DNA from 4 places in the Streptomyces sp. NPDC005899 genome. Region 1 is predicted to be linked to each of the others. Evidence: riboswitches for the same ligand, from Rfam matches in the RefSeq annotation. Region 1 holds a riboswitch; each other region holds the start of a gene.

The links. A riboswitch is a leader RNA that binds a small molecule or an ion and turns the genes downstream of it on or off. The one in region 1 is predicted to bind cyclic di-AMP.
Region 2: it holds a riboswitch for cyclic di-AMP, as region 1 does, so the genes downstream of both, ABZ371_RS14410 (M23 family metallopeptidase) here and ABZ371_RS05630 (transglycosylase family protein) in region 1, are expected to answer to the same signal.
Region 3: it holds a riboswitch for cyclic di-AMP, as region 1 does, so the genes downstream of both, ABZ371_RS22065 (transglycosylase SLT domain-containing protein) here and ABZ371_RS05630 (transglycosylase family protein) in region 1, are expected to answer to the same signal.
Region 4: it holds a riboswitch for cyclic di-AMP, as region 1 does, so the genes downstream of both, ABZ371_RS22905 (LysM peptidoglycan-binding domain-containing M23 family metallopeptidase) here and ABZ371_RS05630 (transglycosylase family protein) in region 1, are expected to answer to the same signal.

What each region holds. Positions count from the first base shown of each region.
Region 1 is NZ_JBEXWB010000024.1:22,182-26,687, forward strand. Features, by position in the region: gene eno (phosphopyruvate hydratase) at 1-933, opposite strand, end outside; gene ABZ371_RS05630 (transglycosylase family protein) at 1,260-1,958, opposite strand; cyclic di-AMP (ydaO/yuaA leader) riboswitch at 1,959-2,127, opposite strand; gene ABZ371_RS05635 (transglycosylase family protein) at 2,418-3,473, opposite strand; gene ABZ371_RS05640 (cytochrome P450) at 3,579-4,506, opposite strand, start outside.
Region 2 is NZ_JBEXWB010000100.1:11,883-16,388, reverse strand. Features, by position in the region: partial or broken gene ABZ371_RS14425 (GNAT family N-acetyltransferase) at 1-335, opposite strand, end outside; gene ABZ371_RS14420 (HPr family phosphocarrier protein) at 499-780, shown strand; gene ABZ371_RS14415 (GntR family transcriptional regulator) at 976-1,680, opposite strand; gene ABZ371_RS14410 (M23 family metallopeptidase) at 1,931-2,701, opposite strand; cyclic di-AMP (ydaO/yuaA leader) riboswitch at 2,715-2,882, opposite strand; gene ABZ371_RS14405 (pitrilysin family protein) at 3,121-4,503, opposite strand.
Region 3 is NZ_JBEXWB010000219.1:2,156-6,661, reverse strand. Features, by position in the region: gene ABZ371_RS22075 (SIS domain-containing protein) at 1-572, shown strand, start outside; gene ABZ371_RS22070 (hypothetical protein) at 634-1,212, opposite strand; gene ABZ371_RS22065 (transglycosylase SLT domain-containing protein) at 1,436-2,335, opposite strand; cyclic di-AMP (ydaO/yuaA leader) riboswitch at 2,340-2,525, opposite strand; gene ABZ371_RS22060 (hypothetical protein) at 2,881-3,117, shown strand; gene ABZ371_RS22055 (SMI1/KNR4 family protein) at 3,239-3,832, opposite strand; gene ABZ371_RS22050 (NAD(P)H-dependent oxidoreductase) at 4,134-4,506, opposite strand, start outside.
Region 4 is NZ_JBEXWB010000235.1:30-4,535, reverse strand. Features, by position in the region: gene ABZ371_RS22920 (XRE family transcriptional regulator) at 102-716, shown strand; gene ABZ371_RS22915 (DUF6126 family protein) at 774-947, shown strand; gene ABZ371_RS22910 (tyrosine-protein phosphatase) at 1,061-1,870, opposite strand; cyclic di-AMP (ydaO/yuaA leader) riboswitch at 2,297-2,457, shown strand; gene ABZ371_RS22905 (LysM peptidoglycan-binding domain-containing M23 family metallopeptidase) at 2,460-3,386, shown strand; gene ABZ371_RS22900 (SGNH/GDSL hydrolase family protein) at 3,583-4,410, shown strand.

The DNA.
Region 1 (4,506 bases):
GTCGTCGCCGACGATCTGCACCTTGGAGCCGAGCTTGTCGGTGATGACCTTCCAGCCGGCCCAGTCGTCCTCGTACAGCGGGTCCTCGATGGAGACCAGGGGGTACGCGGAGACGAGCTCCTCGTAGTACTCGGTCATCTCGGCGGCCGAGCGGGACTTGCCCTCGAACTCGTAGACGCCGTCCTTGTAGAACTCGGACGCGGCGACGTCCAGCGCGAGCGCGACGTCGCGGCCGGGGACGTAACCGGCCTCCTTGACGGCCTCGAGGATGAGGTCGAGGGCTGCGCGGTTGGACTCGAGGTTCGGCGCGAAGCCGCCCTCGTCACCGAGACCGGTGGACAGGCCCTTGGTCTTCAGGACCTTCTTCAGCGTGTGGTAGATCTCCGCACCCCAGCGCAGGGCCTCGGAGAAGGACTCGGCGCCGATCGGCGCGATCATGAACTCCTGGATGTCCACGTTGGAGTCGGCGTGCGAGCCGCCGTTCAGGATGTTCATCATCGGAACGGGCAGCAGGTGCGCGTTCGGGCCACCGAGGTAGCGGAAGAGCGGGAGGTCGGATGCCTCGGAAGCCGCGTGGGCCACGGCGAGCGAGACGCCGAGGATGGCGTTGGCGCCGAGCGAGCCCTTGTTCTCCGTGGCGTCCAGGTCGAACATCGCCTGGTCGATGAGGCGCTGCTCGGTGGCGTCGTACCCGACGAGCTCCGGGCCGATCTGCTCGATCACGGCGAGGACGGCCTTCTCGACGCCCTTGCCGTGGTAGCGGTTGGGGTCACCGTCGCGAAGCTCGATGGCTTCGAACGCGCCGGTGGAGGCGCCGGACGGAACAGCAGCACGTCCCGTGCTGCCGTCGTCGAGGCCGACCTCGACCTCGACCGTGGGGTTGCCCCGGGAGTCGAGGATTTCCCTGGCTACGACGACGTCGATGGACGGCACGAGGCATCTCCTTCTGGGATATGACACTGGATGTGCAGGGTCACTGTGGCCTTGCGACACGAGCCTAACCGGCCCGGCCCGCTCCGTCGGCCGACCGCCCGTCCCCTGGGACGAAAAAGGACCCAAGAGCCTGCATTCCGGGCGAATCTCCAGAAATTTACTGGCCAGTAACTACAAAGGTTGAACGCTCACCGGCATCGCCGGCCCTCCGCGGACCCGTGGACGCGCCCCGGCCCGGCGCACACGGGGGGTGTGAGCGCGCCGGGCCGGGGAGCACTTCGGGTGCCGACGGGCACCCTCGTCCCGGAGGGAGGAGAGCTCCGGGACTACTTCAGGTGGAGCTGCTGACCCGGGAAGATCAGGTCGGCCTTCTGGACGATGTCGTCGTTCAGCGTGAACAGCTTGTGCCAGCCGCCCTTGACGTTCTCCGCAGCGGCGATCTTGCTGAGGGTGTCGCCGGTCTTCACCTTGTACTCGCCGTCACCCTTCGCGACCTTGCCGCCGGTCGGGGTGGTGACGGTCTTCTCGGCCTCGGGGGCCGTGCGCTTCTCGCTGCGCGTGGTGGGCTGCTCGGCCTTGCGCTCCGGCGCGGCCTGCGGGGCCGTGTCGCCGTTCTTCGCGGAGCCGGTGTCGACACCCGGGTCCACGCCGTCGTTCGTCAGACCGCCGGCTCCCGCGCAGGCCCAGGCACCCGGGCCCTGCATGGCGAGAAGCTTCTCGGCGGTGGCTATCTGCTGGCTCTTGGTGGCCAGGTCGGCCCGGGAGGCGTACTGCGTACCGCCGGCGGCCGCCCAGCTGGACGCCGAGAACTGCAGGCCGCCGTAGTAGCCGTTGCCGGTGTTGATGGACCAGTTGCCACCGGACTCGCACTGCGCGACGGCGTCCCACGTGGAGACGGAGGCGGCGGAGGCGCCCGTCGCACCCATCAGCGGGACGGCGACGGCGGCGCCGGCGACTGTGGCCAGGGTGGCGACACGGACGGCCTTGGACGAGCGGCGGTGCTTGGCCTTGCTGGAAAGCAGCATGGTTCTCCTCACCGACGCCTACGAGGTGAGCTGTCGGGTTCGGGCTGTGAGTCGCCCGGTCGCCCGCTGTGGCAGGCGACTTCACCCCAAGCCGGTCCTGACCGTCTCTCGACGGCCGGGCACGGCACTTACCTGGGTCCCCCGCTCCTGCCTACGGCGCTTTACGCGTCTGTCCCCTTCGGCCGACGGCAGGATTCGGCGTGACGGTCGAAGGTGCCCGCGGTGCGAGCGGTTACGACCGTAAACACAGGCAACCCCGACATTCAAAGATGGACATAACGGGTTATCAGCGCGAACCGCCCTCGCAAGGTCAATCGTTTCCGCAGGTCGGAGGCGATCTGAGCCGAGCGGGCGGCCGTGGTGCGCCAGTTGAAGCAAAGAGACCCATGTCTCACTTACGCATAAGTGGACATAGGCCTCTGAACTACCCCCGTTTTCGGGGTGTTTTCCCGTTTTCGATCAGTCGCCGGCGGGGGACCCCGCGCCGGTCTCCGCCCCGGTCTTCGCGCTTGCCTCCGTGTCCGCGGTGGCGGAGTCCGCCGCCTCGTGGACCCCGAGGTCGAGATCCTGGCCCGGGAGGATGAGGTCGGGGTCGGAGCCCAGCTCGTCCTTGTTGGCCTCGTAGAGAGCGGGCCAGCCGCCGGGCAGCTCCTGCGCGTCGGCGATCGCCCAGAGGTTGTCGCCCTCGCGGACGGTGTACGTGCCACCGAGGCCCGCCGCCGCGCCCTTGCGCGCCTCGGCGTCACCGCGCGAGGCGTGCCGGCCGGACTCGCGGTCGCTCTCCGCACCCGTCCCGGCGCTCGCCTCGGGAGCCGGGGTGCCGCGGTGCTTGCCGCCCGTCACATCCTCGCCCCGTGCGGCTCCGGCGTCGGCGGAGGCGTCGGGCGAGGGGGTGGCGGAGGGGGACGACGCAGGAGAGCCGGCACTGCCGGACGCCTCGGCACCCGCGGCCTTGCCGCCCTCGGCACCCTCTCCGTCCCGCTCCCCCGCGCCGGCGTCACCCTTCGCGCCCGATGCGCCCGACCTGTCCGCCTTGCCGGTCCCGTCCGATGCCGCCGGCACGGACGTGTCCGAGGGACTCGCGGAGTCCGCCGGTGCGGCGCTCGGGTCACCGCCCGGGTCGACGCCCGGCAGCGAGTCGTCCATCGCCAGACCGGAGATCACCGCACAGCTGGGCCACGCCTGCGGCCCCTTGGCGTCCAGCATCTTCTCGGCGACCGCGATCTGCTGCGAGCGGCTGGCGAGGTCGGCCCGCGCCGCGTACGCCGTGCCGCCGTAGGCCGACCAGGTGTCCTGCGAGAACTGCAGGCCGCCGTAGTAGCCGTTGCCGAGGTCGGCGCTCCACATGCCACCGCTCTCGCACTCGGCGACCCGGTCCCAGGTCGACGCCTCGGCGGCGTGCGCACCTGCCGCACCGAGCAGCGGGATGGCGATGGCCGATCCCGTCACGCCCGCGGCGACGACGATGGCGGGTGCCTGACGAGGGCGACGGTGTCTGCCGTTCGCGGAGCCCATGGGATTGCCTTCCGTGTGACTGACATGTGACGGGTGAGTCGAACGGTGAACCTAGCCGCACTCGAACGTGTGTCACAAGTCGATGCAGGGGAGATCACGTGAAAGTCACGGAGTTGACAGACTGTCACCTTCGGTGCCCTTTTGTCCGGGATCGAACTCCACGGGCAGAGTGCGCAGTCCGCGCATGATGAGCCCGCCGCGCCACCGCACGTCGTCGGCTTCCGGAGCGAGCCGCAGGTCAGGAAGTCGCCTCAGCAGGGTGGCCAGCGCCGTCCGCCCCTCCAGACGGGCCAGCGGCGCTCCCAGGCAGTAGTGGATCCCGTGGCCGTACCCGAGGTGCTGATTGTCACTCCGCGCGAGGTCCAGGACGTCCGCGTCCCGGAAGCGCTCCGGGTCGCGGTCCGCGGCCGCCAGCACCACGAGGACAGGGTCCCCGACCCCGATGTCCTGCCCTCCGAGGGTCACGGGCTCGGTCGCGTACCGCCAGGTGGCCAGCTCCACCGGACCGTCGTACCGCAGCAGTTCCTCGATGCCGGTGGCCAGCAGCCCCTCCTCGCCCGCGGCGAGGGAGCGCTGCAGCCGTCCGCGCTGCTCCGGATCGCGCAACAGGGCGTAGGTGCCGTTGCCGATCAGATTCACGGTCGTCTCGAAACCGGCGAAGAGGAGGATGAACGCCATCGCCGCGGCCTCGTTCTCGGTGAGGTGCTCACCGTGGTCGCTCGCCCGGATGAGCCCCGAGATCAGGTCGTCACCGGGATCCTCCCTCTTGCGGTGGATGAGTTCGGCGAGGTATCCGCGCATCTTCTTGACCGACCTGGCGACCCCGCCGCGCGGACCGCCACCGTGACGGATCATCATGCCCGCCCAGTCGCGGAAGTCGTCCTGGTCCTCCGGCGGCACTCCCAGCAGGTCGCAGATCGCGTAGATGGGGAGCGGGAAGGCGAAGTCGTGGATGAGGTCCGCCTTGCCCTCCTCGACGAAGGAGTCGATGAGCCTGTCGGTCAGCTCCTGCACGCGCGGGGCGAACTCGGCG
Region 2 (4,506 bases), on a different contig from region 1:
GCGGGGGCGGAGGCGGGTCTCCCCAGGTCGTCGATCCGGTCGTAGCGGACGGTGGCGATGAACTCGCCGCCGATCGTGACCGCCAGGCCGACCCGGTCGACGTAGTCGTGATGGGTGAAGCGGTGCACGTCCCTGGCCGAGAGGCGCGGGTACGGAGCGAAGAAGCGGTAGTACTTCGACTCGGCGGAGACCTGTTCGTAGAAGCTGACCAGCCGCTCGGCGTCGTCCGTGGTGATGGGCCGGATGCGCGCCGTGCCACCGTCCCGGAGCACCACGTCGGCCTCCCAGTGGTCGGGGTACGCGTAGTGCGGACTCTGCTCCGGGGTCGGCTCCATGGACAGAGCCTACGACCCGGCACACCGGTCGCGGCGGGTCCGGGGGCGGGGCACGCTGGGTGATGTCGCCCGGCGGTGGGCGACGCGCCGTAGCCGGGCACGGCAGCATGCGCCGCATGAGACACTGGTCTAGACAACCCATTGATACGTGAAGGGCAGAACCATGGCTGAGCGCCGCGTCAACGTCGGTTGGACCGAGGGCCTGCACGCCCGCCCCGCTTCCATCTTCGTCCGTGCCGCCACGGCTTCCGGCGTTCCTGTGACGATCGCCAAGGCCGACGGCAACCCGGTCAACGCGGCCTCCATGCTCGCGGTGCTCGGCCTGGGCGCCCAGGGCGGCGAGGAGATCGTGCTGGCTTCCGAGGCCGACAACGCCGAGGCCGCCCTGGACCGCCTGGCGAAGCTGGTCGCCGAGGGTCTCGAGGAGCTTCCCGAGACCGTCTGAACCGGCCGGTTCCCACCGGGACCGCATCGAGCGCCCGAGCCGCGGCACCCCTTCGGGGAGCCGCGGCTCCGCCGTTCCCGGAAGCACTCCCGAATTCCCCAAGGGGAACGCAGGTACCGAAAGGCATGAATAGCGCGATCGGGCAGCGAAAAGAAAGCCCTGCGCGCATTACCTTCTTTGTATACGGCGCCTTTGTTAATGGCGCACGCCTGCGGTGTTTACGGCATGTTGCGAAGTACTCACCCTCGCCGCTCCCGCCCCGCGCGCCGCCCGGTCCGTGCGGCGCAACCGGTGCGCGGCGGTGGCCTGCTCCGCGTGCCGGGCCGCGAGCAGCCTCGCCCTCTCCACGTCACCGCGGGCCACGGCGTCCACGATGGCGCCGTGCTCGGCCCACGAGTCGGCCGGGCGGACCGGCCGCTCCACCGTGTACATCCAGGCGATCTTGTGCCGGAGCTGGGTGAGCAGCGCGATCAGGGCGGGGCTCCCGGACGCCTGCGCCAGCGTCTCGTGGAACCAGCCGCCCAGCGAGCGCAGATCCTCCCCCTCGCCCCGCCGCACCCGCTCCTGACCGAGCCTGACCAGGCCGCGGAGCACCTTGAGGTGCGCCTCGGTCCGGCGCTGCGCCGCCCGGGCGGCGCCCAGCGGCTCCAGGAGCATCCGGATCTCCAGCAGGTCGGCGGCCTCCTGCTCCGTCGGCTCGGCCACGCAGGCTCCGGCATGCCGGCGGGTGACGACGAACCCCTCGGACTCCAGCGTCCGCAGCGCCTCCCGCACCGGGACGCGGGAGACGCCGTAGCGGCGCGCGAGCACCTCTTCGGTCAGGCGGCTGCCGCGCTCGAAGACACCTGAGACGATGTCGTCACGGACCGCCGTGCATACCGAATGCGCGGGAATGCGCATGTCCGAACCTCCGTCTTGATCCCCGCGGAACGCGGCCGACCGACGCCTGTTCTGTGACTCTATTGCAATCCATCGCGATTTCCGACGGAGAGCCGGAATTCATTTGTATTCGCTGCCCGCCGTACGACTCGGCCGCCGGCCGAGACCCACTCCGCCGGCCGGGCACGCCGAAGGCCCCGGCGGGATGCCGGGGCCTGGAGGGCGGACGCGGTGCCGGGCGATGCCGGACCCGTCAGGGCTGCCGGAGCCGTCAGAGCATGACGCCGTGCGCACGGAGGTAGGCGACGGGGTCCATGTCCGAGCCGTACTCCGGCGTCGTCCGCGCCTCGAAGTGCAGGTGCGGACCGGTGGAGTTGCCGGTCGAGCCGGACAGGCCGATCTGCTGGCCCGAGGTGACGCTCTGCCCGACGGAGACGCCGATCGAGGAGAGGTGGCCGTACTGGGTGTACGTGCCGTCCGTCATCCGGAGCACGATGTTGTTGCCGTACGCACCGCCCCAGCCCGCCTCGACGACCGTACCGGCGCCGACCGCGACGACGGAGCTGCCGGAGGCCGCGCGGAAGTCCACACCGGAGTGGCTCCCGGAGGACCAGAGCGCGCCACCGGACCGGTAGCCGGTGGTCACGGAGGAGCCTGCGACCGGGAGACGGAAGGCGTTGAGCCTGGCACGCTCCTCGGCGCGGGCGGCCCGCGCCTTCGCCTCACGCGCCTCCGCGGCGCGGGCCTCGGCCCTGCGCTTCGCCTCGGCCTCCGCCCTGGCCTTCGCCGCGACGTCGGCCTGGTGCCGCTGGGCCTCGGCCTGGGCGGCGATCCGGCCGGCGAGGGTGGTGCCGATGGCAGTGGCCTGGGTGAGCCCGGTGTCGCTGACGGAGGGCGCCTCGGCCTCCGCGGCGAGGGCGGGGGACGCCGTGGCGCCCATGACGCCGGCGGTGGCCAGGGCAGCGATGCCGGCGGCCCGGGCACTGTGGCGCGACAGGCGGCTCGGGGCACGGTGCTTCCCGGTGGCACGGGTGAACGGCATTGAGGGGCTGATCCTTTCCTTCCTTCTCGCCTACCGGGTTAGCTGACGGGTTCGGAGCAGGAAGGTCTCCTACGGGTCCCCGCACCTCTCGTGAGACACGGGCATCCGATTCACCCCAGGGACTGCGTGGGTCCCCGGCTCCCCAGGCTCGCGCCTGACGGGGACTCGGCGATGGCTGCCCGGCGCCGCGGACGCGGCAGATGTCCGACGGACAGCCGGATCGACGCTAGGCCGGACCCCTGTCGATCACCAAACGGACACGGCCTCGTGTCACACATCCCACAGGGCATACAGCACCGGACGCCTTCAAGACGGACAAAAGGGAGCGGGTGGAAGGAACGGACAGAAGGGGGCGGCCCCCGGCGAGCACCTCTCGCCGGGGCCCGCCCCCTTTCTGCCGTCCCGTCAGCCCGGAGGGGTCAGCCGCTGACGACCGACACCTCACCGATGCCCAGCGCCCTGACGGGATCCGCGATCTGCGCGGCGTCCCCGACGAGGACGGTGACCAGACGGTCCACCGGGAAGGCGTTGACCACCGCGGCGGTCGCCTCCACGGTGCCGGTCTCGGCCAGGCGCGCGTACAGCCGGGCCTGGTAGTCGTCCGGCAGGTGCTGCTCCACCTGGTCGGCGAGGGTCCCCGCGACGGAGGCGGCCGTCTCGTACTTCAGCGGGGCCACCCCGACGAGGTTCTGCACGGCGGTCTCCCGCTCGGCGTCGGTGAGTCCCTCGGCCGCCAGGGTCCGCAGGACCGTCCACAGGTCCTGGAGCGCCGGACCGGTGGACTCCGTGTCCACGGAACCGCTGATGGCGAGCATCGCGGCCCCGGTCGCCCCGGAGGACGAGCCGGGCGCCGTCGAACGCAGCACCTGCGCGAAGGCCCGGACCCCGTAGGTGTAGCCCTTCTCCTCGCGCAGCACCCGGTCCAGCCGCGAGGTGAGGGTGCCGCCGAGGCAGTACGTGCCGAGCACCTGGGCCGGCCACACGCTGTCGTGCCGGTCCGCACCGATCCGGCCGATCAGCAGCTGCGTCTGTACGGCGCCGGGCCGGTCCACGATGACGACCCGCCCGGTGTCGTCCGCGGTGATCGGCGGTACCGGACGCGCCCGGCCCGCGTCGCCCGACCAGTCGCCGACCGTCTCGGCCAGCAGCGCGTCCAGGTCCACACCGGTGAGGTCGCCGACGACGACGGCCGTCGCCGTGGAGGGGCGGACGTGCGCGTCGAAGAAGGCGCGCACGGCGGCGGCGTCGATCCGGCGCACCGTCTCCTCGGTGCCCTGGCGCGGACGGGACATCCGGGCCGTGGCCGGGAAGAGCGCCTTGGAGAGCTGTTTGGCGGCGCGCCTGGCCGGATTGGCCTGCTCGTGCGGGATCTCGTCGAGCCGGTTGCCGACGAGGCGCTCGATCTCGCTCTCGGCGAAGGCCGGGGCGCGCAGCGCTTCGGCGACCAGCCCGAGGGCCTTGGCCAGCCGGGACACCGGGACCTCCAGGGACACACGGAGGCCGGGGTGGTCGGCGTGCGCGTCCAGGGTGGCGCCGCAGCGCTCCAGCTCGGCGGCGAACTCCTCCGCGGAGTGCTTGTCCGTGCCCTCGGACAGCGCTCGCGCCATGATCGTGGCGACGCCGTCCAGGCCCTCCGGCTCGGCGTCCAGCGGCGCGTCCAGGAAGATCTCCACGGCGACGACCTGCTGGCCGGGGCGGTGGCAGCGCAGCACGGTCAGCCCGTTGGGCAGGGCGCCACGCTCCGGCGCGGGGAAGGCCCAGGGCCTGGCCTCGCCGGCGGTCGGCTGCGGGTGGAACTCCATCGC
Region 3 (4,506 bases), on a different contig from region 1:
TGACGGCCGACCCCGCCGCCCCGGTCGTGCAGGCCGCCGACGAGGTGGTCGTGCTCGACTTCGCCGACGAACGGTCGGTCGTGCAGACCCGGTTCGCCACGACGGCCCTGACCCTCTTCCGGGCCCACCTCGGGCTGCACCGCGAGGAGGCCGTGCGGGACGCGGAGACCGCGCTGGCCGAGCCGCTGCCCGAAGGACTGGCGGCGTGCACCCAGTTCAGCTTCCTGGGCCGGGGGTGGACGGTGGGGCTGGCCAACGAGGCGGCGCTCAAGATGAAGGAGGCGTCGCTGTCCTGGACGGAGTCGTATCCGGCGATGGAGTACCGCCACGGCCCCATCAGTATCGCCACGGCCGGGACGGCCACCTGGATGTTCGGCACCGCACCGCGGGGCTTGGCCGAGCAGGTGCGGGCGACCGGTGCCCGCTGGGTGGAGAGCGGCCTGGACCCGCTGGCGGATCTGGTCAGGGTGCAGCGGCTCGCGATCGCCCGGGCACTCGCCCAGGGCCTCGATCCGGACCGGCCCCGCCACCTGACCCGGTCGGTGGTCCTCGGTGGAGCGGCCGGCGCCTGACTTCACGTACGGACGCGGGTGCCGGGCGGGCGGGGCCCGGCACCCGCGTCACGCGACCGGGTCAGGCCTCGTCGAAGTGGGCGTCGAGCGCCGCGTCGAGGTCCGCGGTCCACTGCGCGAGGCTGCTCCGGGCCGCCGCCTCGACCTCCGCGTTGAACCACCGGCGGCTCGACAGGTGGACGGTGACGGTGAACCGGCGCCCGAAGCGGGCGGTCTTGACCTCGACAGCGCCGATCTCGGACCAGTCGAACTCCGCCTCCTGGTCGTCCAGCGTGAACCGGACACCGTCCCGGTCGACCCGGATGGACCCGCGCCGGTCACTGACCTCGAAGACGGGCCCTTCCGCCGCGGGCTCCGCCTCTGCGGGGTCCGCGTCGCGCCCTGCCGCAGAGCCGTCGGCGTCCTCCCGATCCGCCGGGTCGTCCGCCGCGGCCCTCTCGGTGGACTCCCGCGCCTCGTCACCGGCAGCCGCGGCGTCAGCCGGGCTCCGCGACCCGGCGGGCACGTCGGCTCCCTCGGGCGCCTTCTCCGCTTCCTCCTCCGTCCGCGCGGGGGCAGGGGCCGTCAGGCCGGGGATGTACGCCGGGTCCGTGCCCGCGGCGAACGCTGGCTTCGTGTTGGAATCTATGCGCTGCTCCACGGCGGGCAGTATGGACGACGAACCTGTACGTGACCAGTCGCCCGGGAGCCGGGGGCCCAGGACACGTACGCCCGCACCCCGTGCGGGCACTGCGGCCGACGTCCGCTCCGGGCGGCGTGCACAGCCTTCCCGTCGTCCCGCGCACGCGAAGACGGGTGGTGCGGGCCCGTCAGAACCCGCACCACCCGTCAGACGCGGTGGTCCGCTGTCACGCGGTCACTGCTCAGTAGGCACCGAACACGTTGTCGATCGAGCCGTACCGGTCGGCCGCGTAGTTGCACGCTGCCGTGATGTTGGCGACCGGGTCGTAGCTGTCCATCGACGTACCGGGCACGTGGTAGGCCTGGAACGTGGGGTCGATGACCTGGAGCAGCCCCTTGGAGGGGACTCCGTTGATCGCGTTGATGTCCCAGTTGTTGATGGCCAGCGGGTTGCCCGAGGACTCGCGCATGATGTTGCGGTGGATGCCCTCGTAGGTGCCGGGGATGCCGTGCTCGGCCATGACGGCCAGCGACTCCTTGATCCAGCCGTCGAGGTCGTTCGTGTACGCGACCGGTTCGGCGGCTACGGCCTCGGTGGCGACGGCGGCCGGCGCACCCTGCGCGGCGAGCTCCGTGGTCCGCTCGGAGCGGTCCGCGCGGTCGGTGCTCCGCTCGGCGCCGTCCGGGGAGGCGGAGGTGGCGGAATCGGCCTCGGCCGCGTTTCCGGCCTTCTTCCCGTCCTTACCCGCGGCGTCCGCCGCATTACCGGAGGACTTGGCGCCGATGGTCAGCTTCAGGCCGGGGTGAATCAGGTCCGGGTTACCGCCGACAGCCTTTCGGTTGCCGTTGTACAGCTCCTGCCAGCCACCGCTCACGGAATGGTCACGGGCGATCTTGGAAAGGGAATCACCCAAGATCACGGAATAGGTGACGGGTGCGGACTTGTGTGCGGCAATTTCCTTGCCGGACACGGAAGTCGACGTCGTCGCCTTTTCCACGGCCACCGGGTGCGCCGGTGCGGCGGACGCTCCGGTCGCGCCGATCACGGGGAGGGCGAGGGCGGCCCCACCCGTGCTCACGGCGATGATGCCGCGGGTGAGCGAACTGGCCCTGGAACGACGGTGCTTGGACTTTGCGGGCATGCTGAATTCCTCTCCGTCGCCTGCGAAGTGAGCTGTCGGGTTCGGGCTGGAGATGCCCGGCCGCATGCGAATGCGACTTCACCCCGAGCCGTTCCGGATACCGGATCGGCGCTTACCTGGGTCCCCCGCTCCTGCCGTACGAGATGTGGTCGGGTTCCCGGACGGCGGCAGGATTCGGCGTTCCATCCGGAGTGATGGTGACCGTAGGCGAGAAATGCCGAAAGGAACAAGCCCCGAATTCGTGATCACAATTCACAGGCAAGATCAATTCATGCGCATTCATGTAACCGACCCCACACGCCACTCTCAACTTCTCTGGGGCGCAAGGGAACCGGGTGGGGCGTGACAGCGTCCCGGACGCGTGGGGTGACGCTGGTCACGGCGCCCGATAAGGGCGATTTGCGCCGCGCGGCGACAGCGAGGCCCTCGACAACACCCGTATGGAAATTAAGGTATTAACTCAAGAAAGAACCTAAATCGGGCATACGACTCAGTTGCCTCAAGTGTGGGCATACCGAGGGTCGTCGCGTGGAACGCGTCTCCGTATGACCGAAAGCGTGAACCCCGACCTCTCGAAGCCACGGATCACCGTCCTGCCCGTCCAGCCCGGGGACCCGCCCTTCCGCATCGTCGAGATCGACGGCGAGGTCGTCGGCGGGGCGGCCTCGATGACGGACGTGCTGCTCGCCGCTTCGGCCGCCGGTATCACCGTCCACGACCTCGACGACCCGGCCGTCGTGCGGTGGGTGGGCGGCGGCAAGCTCACCTGGAGGCGTCATTGAGCCCGGGGCCCCGGCCGCCGGAGCCGGGGCCCCGTGAGCACGTCATGACCCGGTGGCCGGCTCGGGCCGGTGGCACGTCGGGGGTTGGCCCCGACGGTCCCGGCCCTGCCGTGGCTTCGGCTCAGCCGGCCATCGGCGCACCCGTCCAGGGGTCGAGGCCGGCTCCACGGCGGGCCCGCTGCACGGCCCGGCTGACGAACGTGTGGGGGCGCGTCCGCGCCGTGCCGTCCACGGTCACCGGTGACATGTCGAAGCCGCCGGTCAGCAGTCTGCGCAGGAACTCGGCCATCCCGAAGCGGTACAGCGCGAAAGCGGGCGCGGAGCGGTCTCCGCAGACCACCACGGGCCAGCGGTCGGGGTCCTCGTCCATCGTCAGCCAGCACAGGACGGCGGCCTCGGCGGTAGCCCCCCAGGCGAGCAGGGAACCGGGGTCGAGCAGCAGGTCCGGGCCGGCGGGATCGGCCCACACCTCGTCGGCCTCCGCCCTCCACACCTGCCGTACGGCGACGGTCCGCTCGGCCATGGCGTCGGGCGTCCGTTCCCCCTCCCCGGCGTCCACGGGCAGCGGGCGGTGGACGACGATCGCGTCGTCCACCGAGCCCTCCCCGTAGGCCCGCATGAAGGCCTTGTAGTCCGCCGGGAAGCGGGCACCCCAGCGGGCTTCGGCCACCGCCCAGTCGACCTGCTCGTCGATTCCGTACGTGGTCGGCAGCAAGGGCCCGAGGGCCTCGATGGGCCCCGGTAACGCCGGCCGCCCTCGTCCCGCGCTCCGCCCGATCCGCCGGGTCCGCGGAATCCAGCCGCTCATGCCCCGTACCCGCACCTGGCGACTCCCGCCTGTCCACGGGAGGACCCGCTCCTCCCACAGAATCCAGCGATACGCAGGTCCCATGCATCACACCGCCGCGAGGGCGGGCGGCGGGAGCACCGGCCGGGCCGCGCGCCGAGGCGGTGGGGCGGGCCACCGCGCGAACCCCCGGCCCGCGCCGTCAGGGGGCGCCGCCGGAGGCACACCGTCAGTCCATCAGGCCGGCGGCGACCGTCGCCCCCAGCTCCCAGCAGGCCTCGACGTCCGCCTTTCCCGGCTCGCCGGTGACGGTCACGACATCGGCCGCACGGCGCCATCCCAGGCCCGTGGTGATCGACTCGACGCCCCGCACGGCACCGGTGACGTCGTTTCCCCCGTGCACGTAGTAGCCGAAGGGCCGCCCGCGCGTCTCGTCCAGGCACGGGTAGTAGACCTGGTCGAAGAAGTGCTTGAGGGCACCGGACATGTAACCGAGGTTCGCCGGGGTGCCGAGCAGGATTCCGTCGGCGTCGAGTACGTCGGACGCCGTCGCCGAGAGCGCGGCTCGCCGGACGACGCGCACGCCTTCGATCCCGTCCGTC
Region 4 (4,506 bases), on a different contig from region 1:
GGTCCGGTGGTGGGTCCGGTGCGGTCCGTGGCTCCGGCGCCGCGTTTTGCCTCGTAGGTAAGAAAGTTGCCTGTGAGGAAAGACGCTGGCTCAATGGAGGCATGAACCCTCCAGAGGCAGGACCGCACACAGAGCTGCCGGGTATCGCGCCCCGCCTGCGTGACCTGCGCCGCAACCGGGGCCTCACCCTGGAGGGCGCCGCCCGGCGGGCCGGGCTCTCCCCGGCCCACCTGTCCCGGCTGGAGACCGGCAACCGCCAGCCTTCGCTGCCCATGCTGCTCGGCCTCGCCAGAATCTACGGTACGACGGTCTCCGAGCTGCTCGGTGAGATGCCGCCCGAACGTGACGCGATCGTCCGGGGCGGACCGCTCGGGGGAGCGGGCGCCGAGGCCGACGGCTGGCTGTACCGCCAGGCGGGCGGCTCCGGCCGCGCCATGCAGGCGCTGCGGGTCCACGTGCCGTACGGCACCCAGGGCGACCTGGTCCGCGTCCATCCCGGCGAGGAGTGGCTGTACGCCCTGGACGGCCGGCTGAGGGTCGTGCTCGGCGAGACCGTGCACGACCTCGGGCCCGGCGACAGCGCGCACTTCGACTCGCTCACGCCGCACCGGATCGCGGCACTCGCCCGCGGGGGTGCCCAGCTCCTCTTCGTCCACACGCTGCTGCAGAGCCCCACCGCCGAACTGTGCCTGGGCGGCGGACCCCAGCGCTTCTGACCTCCGACGGGCCCCGCCCGGAAGCCCCCGGCCACGTGGCCGCAAGGAAGGAACCCCATGTCCGACTCGGAGCACTACGACCCACTGACGCCGCGCCGGCCGCAGGGGCAGGACACCCAGGAGCGCAAGATGCCCCGGGGCGTCATCATCCGGCTGTTCGCCTACCTGGTGGCCGGGCACGTCGTCGCCGCGTTCCTCTTCCTCCTGTTCACCGTGGCGGGCAAGGGCTGACCGGGCCGGCCCCGACCGGCCGCCGCCTGAGCGCGAGCACAGGCGGACGACGGGCGGATCGGGGCTCGGCGCCGACAGGGTGCGCGGTGCGGACCGGGGGAGCGATGTGTTCCCTACGCGTCCTCGAGGAGCCGTTCACGCAGCCTCTCGCGGGTCTCCGCGGACAGCTTCAGGCCCTCCTGGAGGTAGCGGTCCGTGCTGCCCCAGGTCTCCCGGATCGTGGTGAAGGCGGCGGCGAGGTACTCCGGGTGCGCGCCGAACAGCGGATTCAGAAGCTCCAGCACCTCCTGCGACATCCCCACGGACGAGGTGTCGCTGCGCTTGATGCGGTAGCGGCGGTGCGCGTCGTTGGACTTGAGGTAGTCCGCCTCGATGGCTTCCTCCTCCACACCGACGGCCAGCAGCGAGACGGCGATCGACAGCCCGGCCCGGTCCTTGCCGGCGGCGCAGTGCATGAGCGCTGGCACGCTGTCCCGTGCCAGTGCGTGCAGCACGCGGCTGTGCTCGGCGGTGCGGTCCGTGATGATGGCCCGGTACGAGGCGATCATGCGCGCCGTGCCCTTGCCGTCGGCGAGGATCGAGCGCAGCTGCTGGATGTCCCCGTCCCGCACCAGGCGCCAGAACTCGGCGCCGTCGGCCGGGTCGGAGAGCGGAATGCTGACATTCCGGACGCCCGGCAACTCCACATCGTCTCCGTCGAGCTTGCGGTCGGCGGCGTTGCGGAAGTCGAACACCGTGTGCAGGCCGAGGCCGGCGAGGAACGCGGCGTCCGCCTCGGTGGCGTGTGCCAGGTGACCGCTGCGGTAGAGGCGCCCGAGGCGCACCCTCCGGCCGTCGACGGTCGGCAGACCGCCCACGTCGCGGAAGTTGCGGACACCCGTGAGTTCGATGTCCGTCGGCGGAACCTCTGGCAGCTGCGTCACAAGGACTCCTGAAGTGTCTGGCGCCGGCGCCGCTCGCCGGCGAAGGGCACGCTCGCGACGATACGACATGGGTGCATCCAGCAACTTGGTGACCTCGGCCCGCGCACGGCCTCCCGGTCCGGAGCGTCTGAAGGCCGCGTGCGACATGTCCGTATTGGTGCTTTTAGTAGAACATGCCGTTCTTATGCGGGAGATGGGTGGCCCCAGGTGACCGGGATCATATCCGTGACGGTGTGTGGCGGAACTGCGGACGGGTATTCCCGATGCCGCGCGGAAAGCCAAGATCGGTAATCCACGGAGTGTGACCGGAATTCGGAAGCGGAAATGAAGCGCTCATTCCGGTCGGCGGGAGACGGCTTGTTCCCCACGTCCCGACTCGCTTACGGTCACCGTCAATCCGGACGGAACGCCTAATCCTGCCGCCGCCCGGAATCCGCACCGACTCACGTGTGGCAGGAGCGGGGGAACCAGGTAAGCCGCCGACCGGAGGGATCCGGGACGGCTCGGGGTCAAGTCGCGTCCACCGCGGCCGGGCATCTCCAGTCCGCACCCGACAGCTCACCTCGCAGGCGCCGGAGAGGAAAGCACCATGCCCGCAAAGGGTAAGCACCGCCGTACGAAGACCGGGCCGATCTCGCGTGGCGTCATCGCCGCGGGGGCCGGCGGCGCCGTCCTCGCCCTTCCGCTGATCGGCGCCACGGGCGCCAACGCGGCGGAGCAGGCCGCCCCGGCCGTCAAGCCGGCAGCCGCGGCGGCCCAGGCCGCCCCGACCGCGTCGGTGGCGAAGAAGCAGAGCGCCCCCACGACCTACTCCGTGGTCTCCGGTGACTACCTGTCGAAGATCGCGGCCGAGCAGAAGGTCGAGGGCGGCTGGCAGAAGCTGTACAAGGACAACCGCGAGGTCGTCGGCGACAACCCGAGCCTGATCCTCCCGGGCATGAAGCTGATCCTCGGCGCCAAGGCGTCGGCCCCCGCCGAGAAGGCCGCGCCCGCGAAGCCGGCTCCGTCCGAGCCCGCCCCGAAGGCCGCGGCGCCCAAGGCCGCCGCCCCGGCGGAGAAGACCGCCGACGCCACCGCCGCCTCCGCGGCGACGGACGAGAGCAACGGCTCCGGCTACACCACCCCGGTGGCGGGCGCCGGCGTCACCACCCAGTACCACGCCGCCGGTTCCAGCTGGTCCAGCGGTTACCACACCGGCTCCGACTTCCAGGCGGCCTCCGGCACGAGCGTCCGGTCCATCGGCCCCGGCACCGTGGTCTCGGCCGGCTGGAGCGGTGCGTACGGCAACGAGATCGTCATCCAGCACAGCGACGGCATGTACTCCCAGTACGCCCACCTGTCCTCGCTCGAGGTCTCGGCCGGCCAGACCGTCACCGGCGGCCAGCAGATCGGCCTCTCCGGTTCCACCGGCAACTCCACCGGCCCGCACCTCCACTTCGAGGTCCGCACCGGCCCGGGCTACGGCTCGGACGTCGACCCGATCGCCTACCTGCGCTCGCACGGCGTCTCCATCTGACGCAGCCGCGAGGCGTGGCGGCCGTGTCGGGCAGTGGTCCGGCAGAACGGCAGGGAAGAGGGGCGGTGCGCGGCGGCGCACCGCCCCTCTTCTTATTCCGGCTTTACCAAAATCTGACCGGGTGGTCTATCTCACCACCCGTCAACCCCGTATTACGGTCGCGTAGGTCACATTCGAGGGTGCAGGATATTCCCTTGTGGCAGACGATTCGAGAAACACACAACGAGGCATCATCGGGTCGTACGCAGCGATTGGCGACAGCTTCACCGAGGGCGTCGGAGACCCCGGCCCCGACGGGAGACTGGTCGGCTGGGCGGACCGTTTCGCCGTCCTCCTCGCGGACCAGCTCCCGGTACCCGACGCGGCGGCCGGACCGGTGGACGACCCGCACGGGCATTTCCGATACGCCAATCTCGCCGTACGCGGGCGCCTCCTCGACCAGATAGTCGCGGAGCAGGTGCCGCGCGCCAAGGAACTGGCCCCCGACCTGGTCAGCTTCTGCGCGGGCGGCAACGACATCATCCGGCCGGGCTCCGACCCGGACGACGTGGCCGAACGCTTCGAGCGCGCGGTCGCGGACCTCACGCGGGCGGTCGGCACCGTGATGGTCACCACCGGCTTCGACACCCGTGGCATCCCGGTGCTGCGGCACCTGCGCGGCAAGATCGCCACGTACACCGCCCACGTCCGCTCCATCGCCGACCGCTACGACTGCCCGGTCCTGGACCTGTGGTCCCTGCGGTCCGTCCAGGACAGGCGTGCCTGGGACACCGACCGGCTGCACCTCTCGGCCGAGGGACACACCCGGGTCGCACTGCGTGCCGCCCAGGTCCTGGGCATCGAGGTGCCGGCCGACCCCGACCAGGTGTGGCCCCCGCAGGTGCAGCGCGGGACGCTCGAAGTGCGGCGTGACGACATCCTCTGGGCACGTGAGTACCTCGTCCCCTGGATCGGGCGCCGGATCCGCGGCGAGTCGTCCGGCGACCACGTCGCGGCCAAGCGGCCCGACCTGCTGCCGCTCTGAGAGGCCCCGCCCGGCGAAAGCCCTCCGCCGGCACGCTACGGCGTGACCACGGGGAGGCCGCGCCGCGGCGTGACCGGCGCGACGAGCCCGTCCGGG